DNA from 3 places in the Bartonella grahamii subsp. shimonis genome. Region 2 is predicted to be linked to each of the others. Evidence: predicted binding sites of a transcription regulator. Region 2 holds the regulator's gene; each other region holds the start of a gene.
The links. Region 2 encodes LexA, which represses DNA repair genes until DNA is damaged. Its sites were predicted from a motif close to TGTTCNNNNTGTGTTCNG; they were not measured.
Positions count from the first base shown of each region.

Region 1: the regulator LexA is predicted to act here: its motif matches at 4,310-4,327, upstream of QHG57_RS07920 (ATP-dependent helicase).
Region 3: the regulator LexA is predicted to act here: its motif matches at 3,112-3,129, upstream of ruvC (crossover junction endodeoxyribonuclease RuvC).

Region 1 is NZ_CP123961.1:1,783,988-1,791,081, reverse strand. It holds gene QHG57_RS07935 (50S ribosomal protein L11 methyltransferase) at 1-460, opposite strand, end outside; gene QHG57_RS07930 (SCO family protein) at 488-1,069, opposite strand; gene QHG57_RS07925 (DapH/DapD/GlmU-related protein) at 1,206-1,835, shown strand; gene QHG57_RS07920 (ATP-dependent helicase) at 1,888-4,227, opposite strand; gene QHG57_RS07915 (ribbon-helix-helix domain-containing protein) at 4,348-4,599, opposite strand; gene QHG57_RS07910 (DUF4169 family protein) at 4,610-4,792, opposite strand; gene QHG57_RS07905 (SspB family protein) at 4,801-5,346, opposite strand; RNA gene ssrA (transfer-messenger RNA) at 5,528-5,884, opposite strand; gene QHG57_RS07895 (DUF2853 family protein) at 5,980-6,285, shown strand; gene QHG57_RS07890 (MFS transporter) at 6,361-7,094, opposite strand, start outside.
Region 2 is NZ_CP123961.1:1,478,480-1,485,573, forward strand. It holds gene lexA (transcriptional repressor LexA) at 1,209-1,922, shown strand; gene rimO (30S ribosomal protein S12 methylthiotransferase RimO) at 2,382-3,695, shown strand; gene ttcA (tRNA 2-thiocytidine(32) synthetase TtcA) at 4,219-5,094, opposite strand; gene rpsD (30S ribosomal protein S4) at 5,364-5,981, opposite strand; gene murI (glutamate racemase) at 6,154-6,981, opposite strand; gene QHG57_RS06560 (RNA methyltransferase) at 6,974-7,094, opposite strand, start outside.
Region 3 is NZ_CP123961.1:142,274-149,367, forward strand. It holds gene ybgC (tol-pal system-associated acyl-CoA thioesterase) at 111-551, opposite strand; gene ruvB (Holliday junction branch migration DNA helicase RuvB) at 763-1,854, opposite strand; gene ruvA (Holliday junction branch migration protein RuvA) at 1,868-2,482, opposite strand; gene ruvC (crossover junction endodeoxyribonuclease RuvC) at 2,479-2,994, opposite strand; partial or broken gene QHG57_RS00880 (DUF1465 family protein) at 4,245-4,502, opposite strand; gene QHG57_RS09715 (hypothetical protein) at 4,654-4,827, opposite strand; gene QHG57_RS00890 (DUF1465 family protein) at 4,858-5,376, opposite strand; gene QHG57_RS00895 (OpgC family protein) at 5,560-6,702, opposite strand; gene QHG57_RS00900 (thiamine phosphate synthase) at 7,066-7,094, shown strand, end outside.

The DNA of each region.
Region 1 (7,094 bases), 310 kb from region 2:
CATTTTGGGGATTTTCATGTTTCATGACTTTGGCAATCATTTCTAAACAACCAGTTGTTGTTCCATGATGGCCGGTGCCAAAAGCTTGATTTGCTTCAATTTCAATAGGTAAAACATTTTCTGGAATGTCGCCTCTATTATGGCTTCCATGAAGAAAAAAAGGACCAGCATGTACAGGTTTTAGTCCTTCAAGGCTTTGTTTAACCCAATCAATATTAGGTAAAATTTCACTGTTAATTTTATCAAGATCTATAGAAAGAATGTGTGCAAAACGTTTCGAAATATGCTCGTAGTTTTCTTGGTCTACATAGAGTGAAAGTTCATATACAGCATTTTGTTCATCTATCTCTGTAAGAGCAAGAGGATAACCTTCTTCGTCAAAGGCTGTTTCTATAAGGGTGTAGGACCGTTCTGCTTCATTTTTAGAAGCAGTATAATAGAGGCGAATTTGTTGCGACATGCAGTTCTTTCTTTTGATCGGCTTTTTTTAGTTTAAGATGAGTTTTTTTAACCGTTCAATGGCGATTTCATCTTTTAATTCGCTGTCACTTTCTTTCGTGTCATAACGGATAACGCTAGCTAATTTTCCACCTTTTTTGAGTAAAAAAATTGCTGCTGTATGGTTATATGTATAGTTTCCATCTGTTCCAAGGACTTTTTCAGCAACGATGTTAAAGGAATTGACCATTTTATGAACTTTATTAGGATCTCCACTGATACCAATGATTTCATTGTTAAAATTACTGAGATATTCATGGAGTACTTCTGGTGTATCACGTTCGGGGTCAACAGTAACAAACCATATACCTAATTTATCTGTATTGGATCCAAGGGCTGTAAGCCACCGATCAAGATTCATCAATGTCGTAGGGCAGATTTCAGGACACATAGTGAAACCGAAAAAAATTATTGAAGGCTTGCTTCGAATATCAGCTTCAGTAATAGTTTTTCCATTAGAATCAGTGAGTGTAAAATTATCACCTAAAGGCTTATTGGTCAGCGCATCATAAATAAAAATACCTGCAAGAAATATGATTGTCAGCCCCGAGATGCGTATTACATTTTTCATAGTTTGACTCTCTTAGATAAATCAAGGAATTGTAACATCGGCAGGTTTGTTTTGCAATCTCTGTTTCATGGTTGATTTTATTGGCTTGATTGGTATGTCTTTCCATATTTATTGATGAAATATTGGTGAAAGATGCATGAATATTGAGAACGATTTTCGATTTCATAAAAGTGAGCCTCGTATCCATACGACAGCACGGTTGCACGGTTGTAAATTAGGGCGTTACGTGGAAATTAATGAGCGGGTGATTTTACGGGATGTAACCGTTGGAGATTTTTCTTATTTTGAGCGTAACAGTGAGGCTATTTACAGCGATATTGGGCGTTTTTGTTCTATTGCATCTCATGTTTGTGTGAATGCGCTAGAGCATCCCATGGAGCGCGTTTCAACGCATAAAATAACCTATCGCCCTAATGAATACTTTCGTTATATGGCACTTGATTGTTCTTTTCGTGAAAGGCGCTGTGCAAAACGTGTTATCATTGGGCATGATGTGTGGATTGGACATGGTGCGGTTATTATGCCTGGGGTAACAGTTGGACATGGCGCTATCATTGGTGCGAACGCTGTTATAACGAAAGATGTTATGCCTTATGCGGTTGTCGCTGGTGTTCCTGCAAAGCACTTGCGGATGCGTTTTTCCGATTATGTGATTGAGTGCCTTTTGGAGATGGCTTGGTGGAATTGGCCGCTTGATAAAATTTATAACGCATTACCTGATATGCAAAACTTACCCCTCAAAGTCTTTGTTCGAAAATGGAAATGATAATCAGAATAAAAAAATGTCTTTTAAAAAACTGATTGTGGTTTGCTTTTAGTTAAGCTTTGTTTACAAAATTATCCAGGACACGCTTTTCTCCGGCTTTTTCAAACATTATTGTCAATTTATGATCGTCTATTGCTGTAATATGACCATAACCAAATTTTATGTGAAAAATCCGATCATTGATAGAAAAATCTGATGATGCATGAGAGATTGATTGAGCGATAATTTTCCCTTCAATAGTTTTGTTTTTTTGTGTATGCTTCTGTCTTGCTGTCACATAGTCAGTATAATAGGAATCGTGATTTTGAAAGGAAGATTTTCCATAACCACCATAAGATGTTTCCATTGCTATGGCTTCTATATGTTCTGCTGGTAATTCATCTAGAAAGCGGGAGGGAAGAGCAGATTGCCAAAGTCCATGAATTCTACGGTGAGATACAAACCATATATGCAGGTGTTTTTTTGCTCTTGTGAGTCCAACATAAGCGAGACGCCGTTCTTCTTCTAAACCTGAACGTCCACCTTCATCTAATGAGCGCTGGTGGGGAAAGAGTCCTTCTTCCCAACCTGGAAGAAAAACTGTTTCAAATTCAAGCCCTTTGGCTGAATGAAGTGTCATGATGTTGACTGCATCGGTATTTTCATTGTTTTCAGCATCCATAACGAGTGCAACATGTTCTAAAAAACTTTGAAGATTTTCAAATTGTTCCATGGAACGGATCATTTCTTTAAGATTTTCTAGCCGTGTAGGAGCCTCTGGTGAGCGATCTTCTAACCACATGGTTGTATAACCAGAATCATCAAGGATGATCTCGGCAAGTTCTCTATGAGGAGTGTCTTGAAGCATATTTTTCCAGCGGCGGAAGTTTTCAATAAGGTTTCGTAACGCACTGCGTGCCTTAGGCTTTAGCTCGTCTGTTTCAATGATGTTAGCGGCAGCAGAAAAGAGAGGAACAGAACGCGCACGTGCACTCTCATAAAGAATACGCAGGGTTGCATCTCCTATACCGCGTTTCGGTGTATTAATAACACGTTCAAAAGCTAAATCATCAGCGGGTTGGACAACAACGCGTAAATAAGCCATGGCATCACGTATTTCCATTCGCTCATAAAAACGAGGACCACCAATGACGCGGTAGTTAAGTCCAAGCGTTACAAAGCGATCTTCAAATTCACGCATTTGAAATGATGCGCGTACTAATATAGCCATATGATTTAATGCATGACCGGTTTGTTGTGCGCGTTCGATTTCTTCTCCGATTGCTCGTGCTTCTTCTGCCGAATCCCATGCTGAATGAATTTTTACTTTTTCTTCTTCACTCTTTATTTGAGCAGAAAAAAGAACTTTTCCCAGTCTTTCTTCATTATGAGCAATGAGATGGGAGGCCGTTTTAAGAATATGGGATGTTGAGCGATAATTGCGTTCTAGACGAATAATTTTAGCAGAAGGAAAATCTTTTTCAAAACGTAATATGTTCTCGACTTTTGCACCACGCCATCCATAAATGGACTGATCATCATCGCCAACACAACAAAGATTAACATGTTGACCTTGAGGTTGTTGTGCCAAAAGGCGAAGCCAAAGATATTGTGCCGTATTTGTATCTTGATATTCATCAACAAGAATATAGCGAAATTGAGAATGATATTCGCGGAGAATATCTGGATTATGCTGGAAGATAGAGATAGAATGAAGCAGAAGATCGCCAAAATCGCAAGCATTAAGATCTTTTAATCGATTTTGGTAACTGTGATAAAGTTCGCGTCCCATGCCGTTGCCAAAGGAATGAGCATCACTTTTTGAGATATGTTCTGGTGAAAGTCCTTGATTTTTCCAAGAATCAATCATCATGGCAAGGTTTCGTGCGGGCCAACGCTTATCGTCTAATCCTTCAGCTTGAATAAGCTGTTTTAAAAGTCGAAGAACATCATCTCTATCGAGAATTGTAAAGTTTCTTTTTAAGCCAACAAGCTCTGCGTGACGGCGTAAAATTTTAGCACCAGTGGAATGAAAGGTTCCAAGCCAAGGCATACCTTCAACAACTCTTCCAATAAGTTCACCAATACGCATTTTCATTTCACGCGCTGCTTTGTTGGTGAAAGTGACAGCAAGTATTTGCTGAGGAGAGGCAAGTTCAGAGCGTAAAATGTGAGAAATACGGGTTGTTAAAACGCGCGTTTTTCCTGTACCAGCACCTGCAAGAACTAAAAGAGGACCCTCAGTATTCATAACAGCTTGTTGTTGTTCTGGATTGAGTTGTTCTAAATAGTCTGTGTTATATGATTTTTGTTTTTTTAGAGTATGGGAGAAAAAAACAGAGCTCTTTTTATCGTGGTCTGGAAGGGAATCTTCTTCAAAGAAAGGTATGTTGTGATCAGAAAAATTACTCATTATATCTCTTTTGTAGTCTTTTTTTCATTGTCGTTCTAGATTAAAAAACTTCTCTTAAAAAAGTCACAACAATTTCAGTTGAATAAACAGAAAGAGAACATAAAAAAATAAGCACAAACATTAAATGCGTTGGGTGAGAACGCTTTGAAGGGCATAAACGCGTAACGAAGCCGAAAGATTTACTTGTTGTGGTCTTTTGCTATCAATATCAGTGATAACAAAGGCTAAAGATTGTCCTTTTTTGCGGGCTATATCTTTTAGAATATCTAAAAATGGTGGTTCTAAAGAGACGCTTGTTGCGTGTCCATCAACGCGAACAGATATCTTTCGTGGAATGACTTTTGACCAATCGATAGAATTATTTTCGTGCATTTTTTCACCTTTATTCGTCGTTTCGCAAACGATTTTGATCAAGAAATTTTTGCGTTTTTAAAGATTCTTGTTGCTCGAAAAGTTTTTCAGTTTTTGTTCGTCCAAAACGATAACGATTTTGCTCAGCACGAAGAGATTTTTCTGTACGTTTTTTTTGTTTTCGAAATTGGCGAAGATTAATCAATTCAGTCATGAGAAAATTTATTTTTTCCGAAAAGAATCTAAAGAGACAACATCAGCACTTTGTTTTGTATCGTTATTTGAAGATTCTTTATTTGTACTGAAATTTTGTTCTTTTGTAAGCGTGTTTTCTTTTTTTTGTTTGTTTGATAGGGTAATGGGCGTAGTTGAGGTATTTTCTGAATTTTCACTTTCTCCAGAGGTAAGATTTGAGGGCAGATCAAATGCTGCTTCAAATGCTGCTACAGGATCATAAAAGACCTGAATGGAAGTAAAAGGAATCACGAGTTTTTCGGTTATTTCCCTGAAGGAGAGGGTTACTTCGAAAGCTGTTTCTGAAACACTGAGATCTCTAAACTGATGTTGTAAGACGATTGTCATTTGCTCGGGATAGCGATTTTTTAGCCGAGGGGAAATTTTAACGCCTGGGGCATTCGTCAAAAAAGTTATAAAAAAATGATGATTTCCCGGAAGACCTGCTTTGGCAACTTCCGATAAAACTTTACGGATAACTCCACGAAGCGCATCCTGAACGAGAATATCGTAACGGATTTGATCTTTAACCATCGAAGTTTATTCCTTTTATTTCACGTAGCAGAACGAGGCGTATTGATATTGTGTGATAGAATATATTTTAAAATTAGCAGTATTTTGTCTACGATGCACCTCAATAAATCAAATAAATACGAAACTCTATGGTGAATAATGTCTGATAATGTCTGAAAGATCAATCAACAACGTTTAAAAAAGTGAAGGCTTCTGTTGCCAGGTGCCTTCGAACCCCGCTTAAACCTGCGACGGTTTAAGACTTAGTTTGAAACATTCACACTACATCAAGCAGCGAGACGTGCTTCCGCATAGTTGTCATTTGCAACTACTCATTTAGTCCGATAACGGTGGTACTATGCCGAGTAAAAGAGCAATCTTTACGCCCTTGTCGATCCTATTTCGCCCCCACCAAAGTATAATTTTCGCTTATTATATTTTGGTGGAGGCGCCGGGTACCGCCCCCGGGTCCAATGAGTTTATTTCATTGTCCATTTATTACCATAGCTGGCAAGCCAGCCATTTAAGTATAGATGAAGAACGGTCTTTAGAAAAGGGGGGTTGTTAATATTTTAAATCCTCTAATTATTTATGAAGCTATATAACGCGGTTGTAAAATACAGCCGCTAATTCTTGGAGAGGAGATGGAGCAAAATGACTAATGATCTAGCAGATATTAAATTATATGATAAAAATCCCGATGAGGCTGCAATAGAAAGGCTTCGTCATCGCTTAGCTTTAGTGATGAAAAAACAGGATGCATCACTTGTTGCTACATCGGATCCAAAAGAGCTAGAACGCGTTGAAAAATGGGTTCAAGATGTATTAGGCTCTGATGAGAAGAGTGCTAAAATGGCTGTTTCAAAAGTTGCAGAAATGATGTCTGGAGATCGCAGAAAAAGTCGTATGACTTTCTACTATTTGGTAGCCAAACAATTAAACGCACTTGATAAAATTTAAACAATTTTAAAATTCAATTTTTGCTCAATAAAAAAGCCCAAAGAGTTTTGGGCTTTTTTGTTTAATATCGAAGGTTTAATCGATTTTGTCTTCTTGAAGATATCCTCCTTTGCTCATATCCGGTATAAAGAGGGTGGCAATGAATGCAATGATCATTACGCCGACTACGTAAAAATAAAAGAGTGATTCATGTCCCATATTTTTTAATCCAAGTGCTACGTATTCGGCAGAACCACCAAATAATGCATTGCCAATAGCATGAGAGAGACCAACTCCCAGTGCTCTTACTGAAGAGGGAAACATTGCTGATTTTACGACACCAGAGATGGATGTATACATGCTCATAATACAGAGTATTCCAATAATGGCTGATAGCGCAATCCATGGATTATGTGCGTGACCTATTATAAGAAGTCCAGGAATCGTAAAGAGAGTAGAGAGTGCACTCCAAAGGATAAGTAAATTTCTTGTTCCAATTTTATCAGCTAGGATGCCAAATATGGGTTGGAGTAATATGAAAATAAAGAGTGCCGCGGTCATTACAGTTGTAGCTGTATGTTTATCAAAACCGGTAGTTGTGATCAGATATTTCTGCATATAAGTCGTACAGGTGTAAAATGTGAGAGATCCTCCAGAGGCGAAGAGAACAATTACAAAAAAAGCTTTTGTGTGTTTGCTTAGAAGCTCTTTAAGACTCCCAGTGTGTTTTTGAGAGCGGCTTTCTTTAGTGGTTGTTTCATGAAGTGAACGACGTAGATAAAGTATAACCAATGCTCCCAATCCACCAATGATAAATGGAATACGCCAGC
Region 2 (7,094 bases):
AAACTATCTAATTTGCAGAAAGTGAAGGGAACATACGGTTGACTTTCCATTTGGTCAACACCTTTTGAAGAAAAATATATTTTCTTCAGTTATCAATAATTTTCCGTTTTCCCCCCTTTCTTCATCATTATATAGGTATTCTTTAATCTTCTTTTTGAAGTTTCAATAAAGGAAAAATTTCACTGCAAAATGTTTTATAGATTCGAAGCGCTAAAATTATAAGAAATCACCCCCCCTTTCCGCTCACATGGGTTGTTGAGCATAATGTGTAGAAAAGAAAAATATCTTTTACTTTAATATTATTTTTATATCTTTATATCTTAGTTTTCAATTTTCAAATATGAATACAGCTTTATAAAATAATATATTGATTTATAATAACTTAATAATTTTATCACTTGAGTGAGAGATCTTAAATACTGTAAGCTTCTCTTATTTCGAAGTTTTTTTAATAAAAATCATTTTCTTGGCCAATACAAGTGAGAGAATAAAACTACAGAAAAGAAATGAGAATCTCTTTTATGCTTCCTTTCAATAACCAAAAATTATAGCAACATTAGGATTCAGCAAAATAGTATATAGCGTTGGCACGTTAGACCTGAAAATGGGACAATGAGCGACAATGGTATTTTAAGGGTATAATTTTTATTTATGCATAATGAATATATTACAAAAGCCAATTTATCCTATAGAATAAAGCAGACACGAAGCAAAAATTTAGTCTCATTGAAAATATCCCGAATGGCTATAAATTATACTCACTATTATAGCTGTAGATAATTTTACTAAGAATAAAAAAGCAGACATAATATGCAATATGGTTCTAAATACCTATAGAGTGTTCTAAATATATAGAATGCCTATCCTGCTATTGATAAACTGCCTTCTAATTAACTTTTTTATATCAGAAATCACAAAATACGTAGATATATTTTTAGAAAAAAAGGATAACATTGGTTATAAAATTTAGTGTTGAATAATTGAACCAGAGCTATAAAGTATTTTTATACATTATTTAATATTAATATAGCCATATAATATATAAATAATAATTTAAATATGTAAAATAAACATAGTACTTTCTTAATTTGATAAGATCAAAAATAAAGGAAATATTTTTTATTTGGCGAATAAAAAACTTGTAAAAATGTTATGTATACATTTATTTTTACTTTATTCCTTTTTTATTATTTTGATTGGAACATTAAATGCTGACATGTAAACAATATGAGCTACTCTTGTTTATTCACAACCACATAAAAGAAACAGGTGTTCCTCCTTCTTTTGAAGAAATGAAAAATGCATTAGAACTTTCTTCAAAATCTGGTATTCATAAGCTCATTATAGCATTAGAACAACGAGGATTTATACGTCGTTTACCTAATCGTGCTCGTGCGGTGGAGGTGATTCGACTTCCTGAGAAAATAACATTTAACCTTTCTTTAGCACGTAAAATTTCTCCTAATATGATAGAAAGAAATAAAAGGGAAATATCAAAAAGTTTGAGTAACCTTGATAACTTTGAGGAAGAAGAAAAAAAAAATATCACCATTCCTATTATGGGACGTATTTCTGCGAGCGTGCCCGCCTCTGCTATACAGCAACAAACAAACACCATTTCTCTCCCACACAATATGGTTAATATAGGTGAGCACTACGCATTAGAAGTTAAAGATGATTCTATGGTGGAGGCCGGTATCCTTGATAAAGATACAATCATTGTGAAACGTCAAAATACAGCAATAACAGGTGAAATTATTGTTGCGTTTATTGATAAAAAAGAAGCCACATTAAAACGTTATCGACGCAAAGGAGCTTCTATTGCATTAGAAGCCGCAAATCCTCATTATGAAGTACGTACATACGAATCCGATCGTGTAGAAATACAAGGCAAACTTACCGGACTTATTCGCAAATATTAAAAAATAAACCTTATAAGTGCGCGATAGATATCGCAGTAAGAAGCTGTTGAGTATTTTTTTATTGTGCGACATGCAATTGACTTCTTCTCCACAGCCAAAGGGCCACCAATTCGGTCTATAAACAATCCAGATCCTTATCGAGCGGGTTTTACTTCCTTTTCCCTCTCATCTTCTTTACTTACACAAGGCGTAACAAGTAAACTTTAAAATATTCATCACGTATTTTATAAAAGAACTTGAATGCTTTGAAGGAAGCAGCCCTATATCATCGTCCTTAATGACGGAATTTTATGATATAATAAGACAAAATTATATGCATGCATAAAAACACATAAAATTTTATAGAAAAAAATCAAATAACTTTGTAACAGATTGCATTGCATAGGTATAAAAATAAAGAACACTATTTTTAAGTTATAAAAGCGTAACTCAATCATTCATAGTAATTGTAGGATCATCATGCTAGCACCTCGTATTAGTTTTGTCTCCCTTGGATGCCCAAAAGCACTCGTAGATTCTGAGCGAATTATTACAAGCCTTCGCTCTGAAGGGTATGAAATTTCACGTCAACATCAAGGAGCTGATGTCGTTATTGTGAATACCTGTGGTTTTCTTGACACAGCAAGGAGAGAATCATTAGCCAATATTGATGAAGCTCTCAAAAAAAATGGAAAAGTTATTGTAACAGGGTGTCTTGGTGCTGATCCTGATGTCATTCGCCAAACATATCCTAATATATTGGCCATTACAGGACCACAAGCTTATGAAAGTGTTATAGAAGCTGTTCATACAGTAATTCCTCCCGTCCATGATCCTTTTCTTGATTTAGTTCCTCCCCAAGGTATTCGTTTGACACCTCGCCATTACGCCTACTTAAAGATTTCTGAAGGATGCTCTAACCGGTGTAGTTTTTGTATCATCCCTACTCTGCGTGGTGATCTCACTTCACGTCCCATCAGCGATGTTCTTCGTGAAGCTGAAAAACTCGTGCAAGCAGGTGTAAAAGAACTTTTGGTTATTTCACAAGATACGAGTGCTTATGGTATTGATCTTAAATATCTCGAAAATTCTTGGAAAGATCGTACAATCAAAACGAAATTCTTTGATCTTTGTCGCGAACTAGGTGATATGGGTATTTGGATACGTATGCATTACGTTTATCCTTATCCCCATGTTGATGAAGTTATTGAACTTATGGCTGCAAAAAAAATTCTTCCTTATCTGGATATTCCTCTTCAGCATGCATCACCGACTGTTTTGCGTCACATGAAGCGTCCTGCACTTATGGAAAAAACAAACCGTAGAATTGAAAAATGGCGAAAAATATGTCCAGATCTTGCTGTGCGATCAACATTTATTGTTGGTTTTCCTGGCGAAACGAATGAAGATTTTAATATCCTGCTAGAATGGTTAGAAGAAGCAAAAATTGAACGCGCTGGGTGCTTTAAATATGAGGAAGTAAAAGGAGCCGCCGCGAATGATTTGGGATTAGAAAATATTCCTGAAGAGGTGAAAGAAAATCGCTGGCATCGTTTTATGGCAAAACAACAACAAATTTCTACACGTCTTTTAAAGAAAAAAATTGGAAAAAGACTTCAGGTGCTTATCGATGAAAGTCAAGGAAAAGTTGCTAAAGGACGTAGTCAATACGATGCTCCAGAAATAGATGGTGTTGTCCATATATCATCACGACGCCCATTGCGTGTGGGTGAATTTGTCAGCGTTAAAATTGAACAGTCAGATGCCTATGATCTTTATGGTATAGCAGTTTGAAAATTTAACTTCTTCCCTGTCTTAATGATGAAAGTTCCTATCAACACCGGTTTATAAAAAATCGGCTGCTCACAATAGAGCTTGGTCGCTTATGTAACTCACTTTATGAAAATTCACAGGCAATCCTTGCCTTGAAGGTTTACTATATACTCCAAAAATATCAAGCAGTTATATATTCTCTTAGTTTAACACCTTAAATGACAGTGATGCAACAGAATAAAATAAAATCTACAACGTTCACTATTTTTACTTAACAAAAGAGCAAACGGACAATCATACTATTTTTCTGTTGCCAATAGTGCGAAAGTCATTGCTTATTTAAAGGAAACTTTTTTCAATAGTGTTTTATGCACACAAGAATTTCCTTTGTGATATGCAGGCGGATGTTTTTTATGGATGCAATTAAGAGAATTTGAAACAAAACAATCTTACAGTAGTTAAATTGCAAAACAACAAATTATCATTATAAATCAGTATCTTGTCTTAAACTCTTTAAACTTATTTTTTAAATCTCTGATTTTTATTAACACGTTTTAAAATCAAAGAATTTCTTATCAAGCAAATGACTTGGACGTACATTTGTTAAAGCGCGAATCATGGTATCTTTACGTCCTGGCATTTGTCTTTCAATATTTTTCAGCATTTCTTTCATTGCATTACGTTGTAAACCATCTTGACTACCGCAAAGATTACAAGGAATAATTGGAAATTGCATTGCTTGAGAAAATTTTTCCAGATCTTCCTCAGCAGCATAAACAAGAGGACGTAAAACAAAAAGATCTCCTTCATCATTTTTAAGTTTTCCAGGCATGGCTGCTAATCGTCCACCGTGAAACAAATTCATAAAAAATGTTTCTAAAACATCATCACGATGATGACCTAAAACTAATGCAGAACATCCCTCTTCACGTGCAACACGATAGAGATTACCACGTCGTAATCGAGAACAAAGTGAACAATATGTTTGCGACTCTGCCAATTTATCTGTAACAATAGAATAAGTATCCTGATATTCAATACGATATGGAATTTTATAAAAACTTAAAAAGTCTGGAATAATATGTTTAGGGAATCCTGGTTGTCCTTGATCAAGATTACAGGCAAGAATATCAACGGATAAAAGACCTCGCCACTTTAAATCTAAAAGAAGCGCTAATAAACCATAAGAGTCTTTTCCACCTGATAAAGCAACAAGCCATTTTTTTCCTATAGAGAGCATAGAAAAATCATCTAAAGCTTGTCGCATATGACGTAAAAGTCGTTTACGCAATTTATTAAATTCTACACTTGAGGGAGCAACACGAAACATTGGATGACAATTATCTGATTCACTTATTAAAGGATCATCTCTCCTTCCATTTTCTTCTATTGCCTGATATTCAACGGAAACATCATTCATAATACCATATCCTGCATAAGTAACAGCTCGTTTTCAAAGATAAAAACAAATATTAAAACAAGCTTACATTTATTTTTTTTGAATTTATAAATTAGATACACAAAAAAGAAATGGAACTATATAAGTTTGACTATAAAACATAGCAATAAACTTAATATAGAACCATTTACAAAAAGCACTTATTAACTTCAAAGGTTATAAAAAAATAACACAATATTTTGAAGTTGTAATAATAATAGAAAAGAGAAACAATTTCTCTTACAGAAAAATTATCGAGAATAAAATTCAACAACCAAATTAGGTTCCATTTGCACAGCATAAGGAACATCTGCAAAAGCAGGAATACGTGTAAAGGTCGCTTTCATCTGTTTATGATCTGCTTCAATATAATCAGGGACATCACGTTCTGCCAATTGCACTGATTCTAAAACTAAAACAAGTTGTTTTGATTTTTCCCGAACCTCAATAATATCACCTGGTTTACAACGATAAGATTGAATATTTGTGCGCCGCCCATTTACATTAACGTGACCATGATTAATAAATTGGCGAGAAGCAAAAATCGTAGGCACAAATTTTGCACGATAGACAACAGCATCCAAACGTGATTCTAACAGACCAATAAGATTTTCACCAGTATCGCCCCGTCGACGAGCTGCCTCCTCATAAGTTTTATGAAATTGTTTTTCTGAAATATCTCCATAAAACCCTTTCAATTTCTGTTTAGCGCGCAACTGCACCCCATAGTCAGAAAGTTTTCCTTTACGACGCTGTCCATGCTGACCTGGACCATAATCACGACGATTGACAGGAGATTTTGGACGACCCCAAATATTTTCTCCCATACGACGGTCAATTTTATACTTTGTTGTTTCGCGTTTACTCATCGCATTTCCTTATAAAATAAAATACGAGATCTTAAGACCCCAAGGAAACGCGCCCTCCTCTGCCTTTAAATACTAAAGACTGACAGAATATCCTAAACATATCAATATGCAAAGCTATCCACGGGACACGTCAATTAATGCTATTTTCTTGAAAGAAAAAGCTAGATTATCATTATTGGTCTCCTAATCCAAAGTCAACTCCTTTCATGAATTTTAAGCCAAATCCTTTAAACAAATTCTCCGTTAAAGAAGTGATATTCTTCGATGTCAACAACGCAAGATCTTGATATTTCTTTATATATTGAGGGTGTATTTTTTCCGACAGTGGTAATAATGATCTGATATGTTTGGCGATCGCTTTCGCTGGATCAATCCACTCAACGGACCATAAAGCATGTTCACGAAAGAAGTTAATCAAAAAAGGATAATGTGTGCAGGCTAAAACAATAACATCAGTATATTGTCTATTTTTTTCCACAAAACATGGCAGGATTTCTTTTCTTAACTCTTCTGTATCGATAGATTTTCCCCGTAAATAATCTTCAGCAAATCCAGCCAGCTTTTTACTTCCCACAAGCTGAACATGACACTGTCCAGCAAAAGAGTTAATTAATTCATTTGTATAGGCACGTTTAACTGTTCCAGGAGTAGCTAATACGGAAATAAAACCAGATTTTGTTTGTTCAGCAGCCAGTTTAATTGCAGGAACCGTTCCTACAAAAGGGACATGAGGAAAATTCTGTCGTAAATCTGCCATCATTAGTGTAGAAACAGTGTTACAAGCAATCACACATAAGGCTGGATTGTAGCGTGTTAAAAGATTTGTAAAAATCTTTAAAATACGCTGTTTCAAAATATTTTCTTTCCAGTTTCCATAAGGAAATCCTGCATCATCAGCAACATAGATAAATTGCATTTCAGAGATAAGAATACGTGCTTCCCTGAACACGGTTAAACCACCAATACCGCTATCAAAAAAAAGAACAGGTCGTTCATCCATTAGTTTTCACACTTATTTTAATTTTTTTACGATCACGCTCTTCAGGTGCTCTACTCCCCCGCGGATATTGTGGCGAAAAATGATCCAAAGAAGATATAATGCCTCGCAATAAA
Region 3 (7,094 bases), 850 kb from region 2:
AATAGAGCTTGGAAAGAAAAAATCTTACAAGTTTCAGAATTATCCGAAAGTGACAACGCAATGAATTATCATTATAAATCAACATTTTGTATATTCAATGTACAACACTTTTAACCAAGGATTTTTGCAAAAAGTTCTTTGGGTAAACGTCGCGGTTTTGCCTCCTCATTAATCAGAGCAATTTCAACTTTCGCTGTTACCAACGTAGTTGCCTCATGCAAAATAGATTGCTCCATAAAAAAGCGTGCCCCTTGGATATGATTAACACGTGTTTTAACGACTAAAAGATTATCAATTTTAGCTGGTCTTGAAAAATTAATTTCCATATGACGAACAACAAAAAACAGTTTTTCCCCCTCAACCCCTGCTGCCAACATTTTATTATTAAAACCGGTATCCCGTAAAAACTCTGAACGTCCTCGTTCAAAAAACTCAAGATAACGCGCATGATAAACCACACCGGAAAAATCTGTATCAGCAACATAAACGCGGACCTGAAAATTATGAAAAGCATTTGTATGATTGCTCTTAAAAGGCGTTATTTCTGTCATCGGCTTCATGTCCCATAAAATCATCTAATATAGCAAATTATTTATCAATCAAAAAATTGAACACATTTTTGTGTTTAAGTTGTGAAAAGCAAAGCCTCCTCATCAATAGTGCCAAATCTTTTCGATCAGAATATGCTAAAAAAAGCACGTCTCTTGTATTTTATGTCCTTGCTATAAAATATTCACGTAGTTTCTTTTAAAAAAGAATGACTTAGTCATCTTCTCCATCCCATAAAGACGTCTGAAGTGATACATCATCTTGAGCATCAGAAAGTTGAGTACGCTTTTGTATAGACGTTGAAGCAGGAGCAGAAAGCCCTAAATGGCTCCAAGCCTTTTCAGTCAAAATGCGTCCACGAGCGGTTCTTTGAATAAAACCTTGTTGGAGCAAATATGGTTCAACAATATCTTCAATAGCATCGCGTGGTTCTGATAAAGCAGCCGCAATCGTTTCAATCCCCACCGGTCCCCCTAAAAAAGTTTCCGCAATCAGGAGCAAGTAGCGACGGTCAAGTGGATCAAGCCCAAGGTGATCGACCTCAAGACGCGAAAGCGCTTCATCGGCGATTTTTTGGTCAATTTGTTTTGCCTGTTTAACCAAAGCAAAATCACAAACGCGCCGTAAAAGCCGTCCGGCAATACGAGGAGTCCCCCGTGCTCGGCGTGCAATTTCATGAGCACCATCATCACTGATCTTGACGGCAAAAAGCCGCGCATTACGCTGCACAATATATTCTAATTCTTCTATAGTATAAAAATTGAGACGAATTGGAATGCCAAAACGGTCTCTCAGCGGTGTGGTCAAAAGCCCCAAACGTGTGGTTGCCGCTACCAAAGTAAATTTAGCCAGATCAATTTTCACCGAGCGTGCCGCCGGCCCCTCCCCAATGATCAAATCAAGTTGATAATCTTCCATGGCTGGATAAAGAATTTCTTCAATCGCTGGATTTAAGCGATGAATTTCATCAATAAATAAGACATCACGTTCTTCGAGATTGGTCAAGAGAGCGGCTAAATCTCCTGCTTTAGCAATGACCGGCCCTGAAGTAGAGCGAAAATTAACGCCTAATTCTTTTGCCATAATCTGTGAAAGCGTTGTTTTTCCTAACCCCGGTGGCCCTACAAACAAAACGTGATCCAGCGCTTCTTGCCGCGTTTTTGCCGCTTCAATAAATATTTTTAAATTAGCCCGTGCCGCTTCTTGACCAATAAAATCATCGAGAACTTGTGGTCTTAAGGAACGATCTGGATCGTTAGGAAGGGGGGCGGAACCCAGAAGGCGTTGATCTTCATCTTTATGCATTGTTACCTTGATTTTAAGTAGGAGAAGAAAGCAATTTGAGGCTATGGCGGATCAGCAGAGCAGAAGAAATAGTTTCCCCCTCAAGAGCGTTCATCGCAAGAGCAAGAGCACGGGATGCTTGCTCCCGTTCAAACCCTAGCTTCATCAACGCGGCAAGCGCATCATGTGCAGGTTGATTGGTCATCTCACGCTGAGGAACAGAAACAGTCTTGACCGCTTGTTCAAAGGGAAGTGTTTTACTTTTCAGTTCACCCACAATTCTTTCACTGACTTTTTTACCAACGCCCGGCGCTCGACTAATCATCGCAACATCGTTTAAGGCAATAGCCTGTGCAAGTTCATCTGGCGATAAAGTACCCAAGATTGCCAAAGCAACCTTTGCCCCTACTCCAGGAACATTTTGTAAAAGACAAAACCACTCCTGTTCAGCTCTTGTAGCAAAACCAAAAAGGCGGATTGCGTCTTCCCGAACATGCGTTTCAATAAAAAGGCTTAACGCCTCCCCAACAGAGGGTAAAGAAGGACGGAGCCGATTTGACACAAAAACCACATAACCCACACCGTGAACATCAAGAAGGATATGATCATCAAAGATATGTTCAAGAGTGCCCTTTAATTTGCCAATCATATCGCCATCCTTGCCTGATAAGATCGGTCAATACTGTTACGATGCATACTATGACAAAGAGCAAGAGCAAGAGCATCAGCGGCATCACTGCTATCAAATTCAGCCCGTGGGAGGAGAACTTTTACCATCATATGGATTTGTTCTTTAGCACCATGTCCAACACCAATAACTGATTTTTTCACTTTGTTGGGCGCATATTCAAAAACAGGAAGATTTGCTTGCGCAGGAACCAGCAGTGCAATTGCACGTGCTTGCCCAAGTTTTAAAGTTGCTGTAGCATCTTTGTTGACAAACACATGTTCTACAGCAGCTTCATGAGGCATAAATTGATGCGCAACCTCTGAAAGACCTTTGTGGATCTGACATAGTCTGGAAGCCAGCTCACACTGTACATCAGAAGAAACCGTCCCTGCTGCAATAAACTGAAGACGATTACCCGCAACATCGATAACACCCCACCCTGTACGCCGTAATCCGGGATCAATGCCTATAATACGAATCGTCTTTGCCATAAACTACAGTCTATACACTTTTCCCCCTTGTGAATAAAGACAAGACAACAAAGAAAACAGCAGCACAAGACACAACCAGTAAAAAATGGTTATGTCCCCCTCCCCAATTTATACAATTACAACACGCAACGAACAGCACTTTATGGAACATACTTTATAGAACATAACTGAAATCAATCAAAATCATTCACACATCACAAGCAAGTGCCCTATCAAACATAAAAATTCCCTTTCTGTATCATTTCCAATGTCATAACGATTAAACATTGCAAGCGAGCAAATAGATAGTGCTGGATTGTACTTTCATAAGTGTAAAGAGGCTATGCAATGGATTGTATACACTTTATAGAAACTTTTTACGTTATACCACGACGCGACCATAATAAGTCAACCTGTTGATTTATAAATATAATTCATTTAATTTGTATGTTGAATAAGAATTATCGAATTTCTCAATGCAAACCTCTTTATATTGAATCAATCAAAATCTTTTGTCTGCACATCACACGTGGGATTTCCGTGTGGAGTGAAATTGTACAAAAAAGGACTAAAAATGCCTCTAATGAACCGTCTCAAATACCAAGAGCTGTCGCAACATTGGGGACTAGAAAACATGATGATTGTGCCGGCTTTCTCCTTTGCAAGGGTAAAAATGCGCGGTACTCAAGGGATGTGAATAAAAACTGAGAGGTGTTTTTGAATATGCTCATTACCACACAACAACATTGCATGGGGGGACCATCGCATGGGGGGACAGGAGCCCCATAGGGCATTCATTATATGGCATTTTATTTTGGATATTTTACGCAAAGGACATAACGTCTATTCAAAACAAGAGAAACCCAAAAATTAAAACAATGTGTATCATCCTCATTAACCAACGCTTTACCGAAACTTTATAGGCATAAATTATAGAGCATAAATAAATTGATGTACAAGCCCCTGCTCTATCTAGCACCTGATCATTATCATAGCCAAAACAAAATCACACGATCATTAAAAAAGCGTTCCAGCTGCAATCAACCAAAGCCGATCCCCACGAGATCAGCCACGGCCCATATGCCACACCATAATTCGAAATCAATGCCTATACCTCCCCCTCTCTTCCATAAACTCAAGATATTTTCCCACACTCAAATAGGAATTAGGCAGAAAAAAGCACTCTAGATTGGTTTTAGTTGTGAAATTCTGGTTGTAAAAACGGGTTTACTGCTCTAAATATCGCAAGAAAGAAGCAAGAAGCTATTCTTCTAAGAACGCCCAAAAGCTGTTTTGAGCAATTCGATTTGTTTTCCTACTGGATTATCATCTTCTAAAGCACAGGAGGCTGCAGTTTCCCACCCAGCACGCATATACTTTATCCGCGCTTCTAAACGTAATGAATGAGAAACAAATTGGCGGAAAATTTCTGGCAATTCATGCCAATGAGGGGTTTCAAGTTCCAATGTCGGTGTATGAAGTGACATTTTTACAATTTCTTTTATTTGTTCTGATGACATTTCCCCTTCGCACAAAGCAAGGGAATACTTCTAAGAACGCCCAAAGGCGGTTTTAAGCAATTCGATTTGTTTTCCCACTGAATTATCAGCGCTCAAAATACAGCTGCCCCTTCTTTACCAGAGCGCTCAAAATACAGCTGCCCCTTCTTTACCAGAGCGCTTAAACTACAACCGCATATCTAAATGAAAAAATATGCGCTTCTAAACGTAATGAATGAGAAACAAATTGGCGGAAAATTTCTGGCAATTCATGCCAATGAGGGGTTTCAAGTTCCAATGTCGGTGTATGAAGTGACATTTTTACAATTTCTTTTTTTATTTGTTCTGATGACATTTCCCCTTCGCGTAAAGCAAGGGAATACCTCTAAGAACGCCCAAAAGCTGTTTTGAGCAATTCGATTTGTTTTCCTACTGGATTATCATCTTCTAAAGCACAGGAGGCTGCAGTTTCCCACCCAGCACGCATATACTTTATCCGCGCTTCTAAACGTAATGAATGAGAAACAAATTGGCGGAAAATTTCTGGCAATTCATGCCAATGAGGGGTTTCAAGTTCCAATGTCGGTGTATGAAGTGACATTTTTACAATTTCTTTTTTTATTTGTTCTGATGACATTTCCCCTTCGCGTTCTGCACGAAGAAGAAGGAGTTGAGAAGCGATTTGCATAAGTCGTGTACTTAAATACATAGCCTCTTTCGCATAGATTGCAGAAACCTCTGCCGAAAGGGAACGTGCTACCAATTTCCCTTCTGAATCAATATACGCTGCGGTTTTTTCAATCAGCGCCATTGTCTCTTCATAGAGACGATTAAAAGCATTTTCAAAAGCATTATGCTCAATCATGATAATAGGTTCATCATAGGGACGTTTATGTACACTCACGCTTTTATACTCCAAGTATCAGCACAAAATTACACCACTCAACGAACAGAGTCTTAAAAAGTTTCTTTTGTTACTGTATAGAACGCTTTTTTTTAAAAACTGGTACCTCTTTTAATTTTTTTGCGCAACGCGCTTTTTATACTAAGGTTAACGCATCCAACAAACACTATAGGACCGTTTTTCTTATAAACGGATCAGTTTCCTTGAAAAAGACCACTGCCAAGATCGCCGTTTTTCACAATAATAGGCGACTCCAAATTGCAGAGCAATACCCGTTATTATTAAGAAGGTATCGGAAAAAAACGTTCCTGTCATCACTGTTTTTATAATTTGTCCAAACATCGCAAAAATGGTTCCCGTTACAAAGACCGGTAAACTATGTTTTCCTAAGATTGCTAAAGGATGTTTCTGAGAGACATAAAACCATTTATTGGCGCGCGGCAAAGAAAGAATGAGAAAGGCTAATGCAAGAACATGGAGTAAACGTGGCAAGCTTAAAAAAGTTTTATTAAAGTTCAACAATGCAGAAGACCAGCCAAACCATCCCAAAATGCCCCACCAGTTTAAGCGAACCCATAACAGCGCCAACAAGAGATACCCTGCCGCACAAACAGCCCAAAAAGACTGAAAAGCGATTGTTTTTCCTTGTTTAAGCGCTAAAGTACTGGTCAATCCTATAATAAATAAGAATTGCCAAGACAAAGGATTTAAAAACCACTTTCCTTCTAAAGGATAAGAAGGAGGCGCAATTTTATAAAATCCGCAGATAAGATACAGCGTAAACGAGCCCAAAAGCAGCCACTTTGTCTGTTTACAACTCAAATAAAGGATAAAAGGTGCAAAAAACATCAAAACGATATAAAGTGGAAGAATATTATTATAGCCTAATTGATGCCCAAAACTTAAGGTACTCAAAAATGCGGTAACAGGCTCTGTAAAAAAGAGTCTCACATTATTCATCGATAAAAGTTTTTCTGTTCGCCATAATAAAAAGGCAGCAAAAAAGAGACTTAACGTGACAAAAGTAGTAAAAAGATATGCGCCATAGAGCTGCAAAGCTCTGTACCAAAGTTTTCGGATAATAAAAGCAAAGGATTTTTGCTGTAACCGCCCATGAAAGCTTAACCCAAGAGCAATCCCTGAAAGCAAAACAAACGCTTCTGCTGAATCAGAAAAACCGAAATTTCTATGGGTAAAAGACTCATAGAGCGTTCCGGGAATATGGTTGATGAAAATTGTCAACAAGGCTAAAGAACGAAAAACGTCAATACGTGTATCACGAAAAAAAGGTTGCATATTATGCTCAAGAACACCTTGGTATTTCATCAGTGGACTCCCACACGCCACACACCCTTTGAAGTCCCATAAAATGGCGGTTACCCTCATCGCAAAAAACACGAACAGGATGAAATTTTAATTTTTAAGAGTCAAGTTTCTTTTTAAGCATTTATTTTTTAAAAGGCAAAAGTTTTTTAAAAGCAAAAGAACGAAAAGAATCCATACGTGTATCACAGCAAAAAGGCGACAAATTATGCTTAAAAACACTCTCCTTTCTCATAAGCAGGCTCCCACACACCCACAAATCATTTAAATTACGTGAAAATGGTGGTCACTTTCATCGCAAATAAGCATAATAGAATGAAACTTTAATTTTAAGCATTATTTTTCTCTAAGAAACAGGGATTTGACATGACACAACAAAAAAATAAACCAATTGA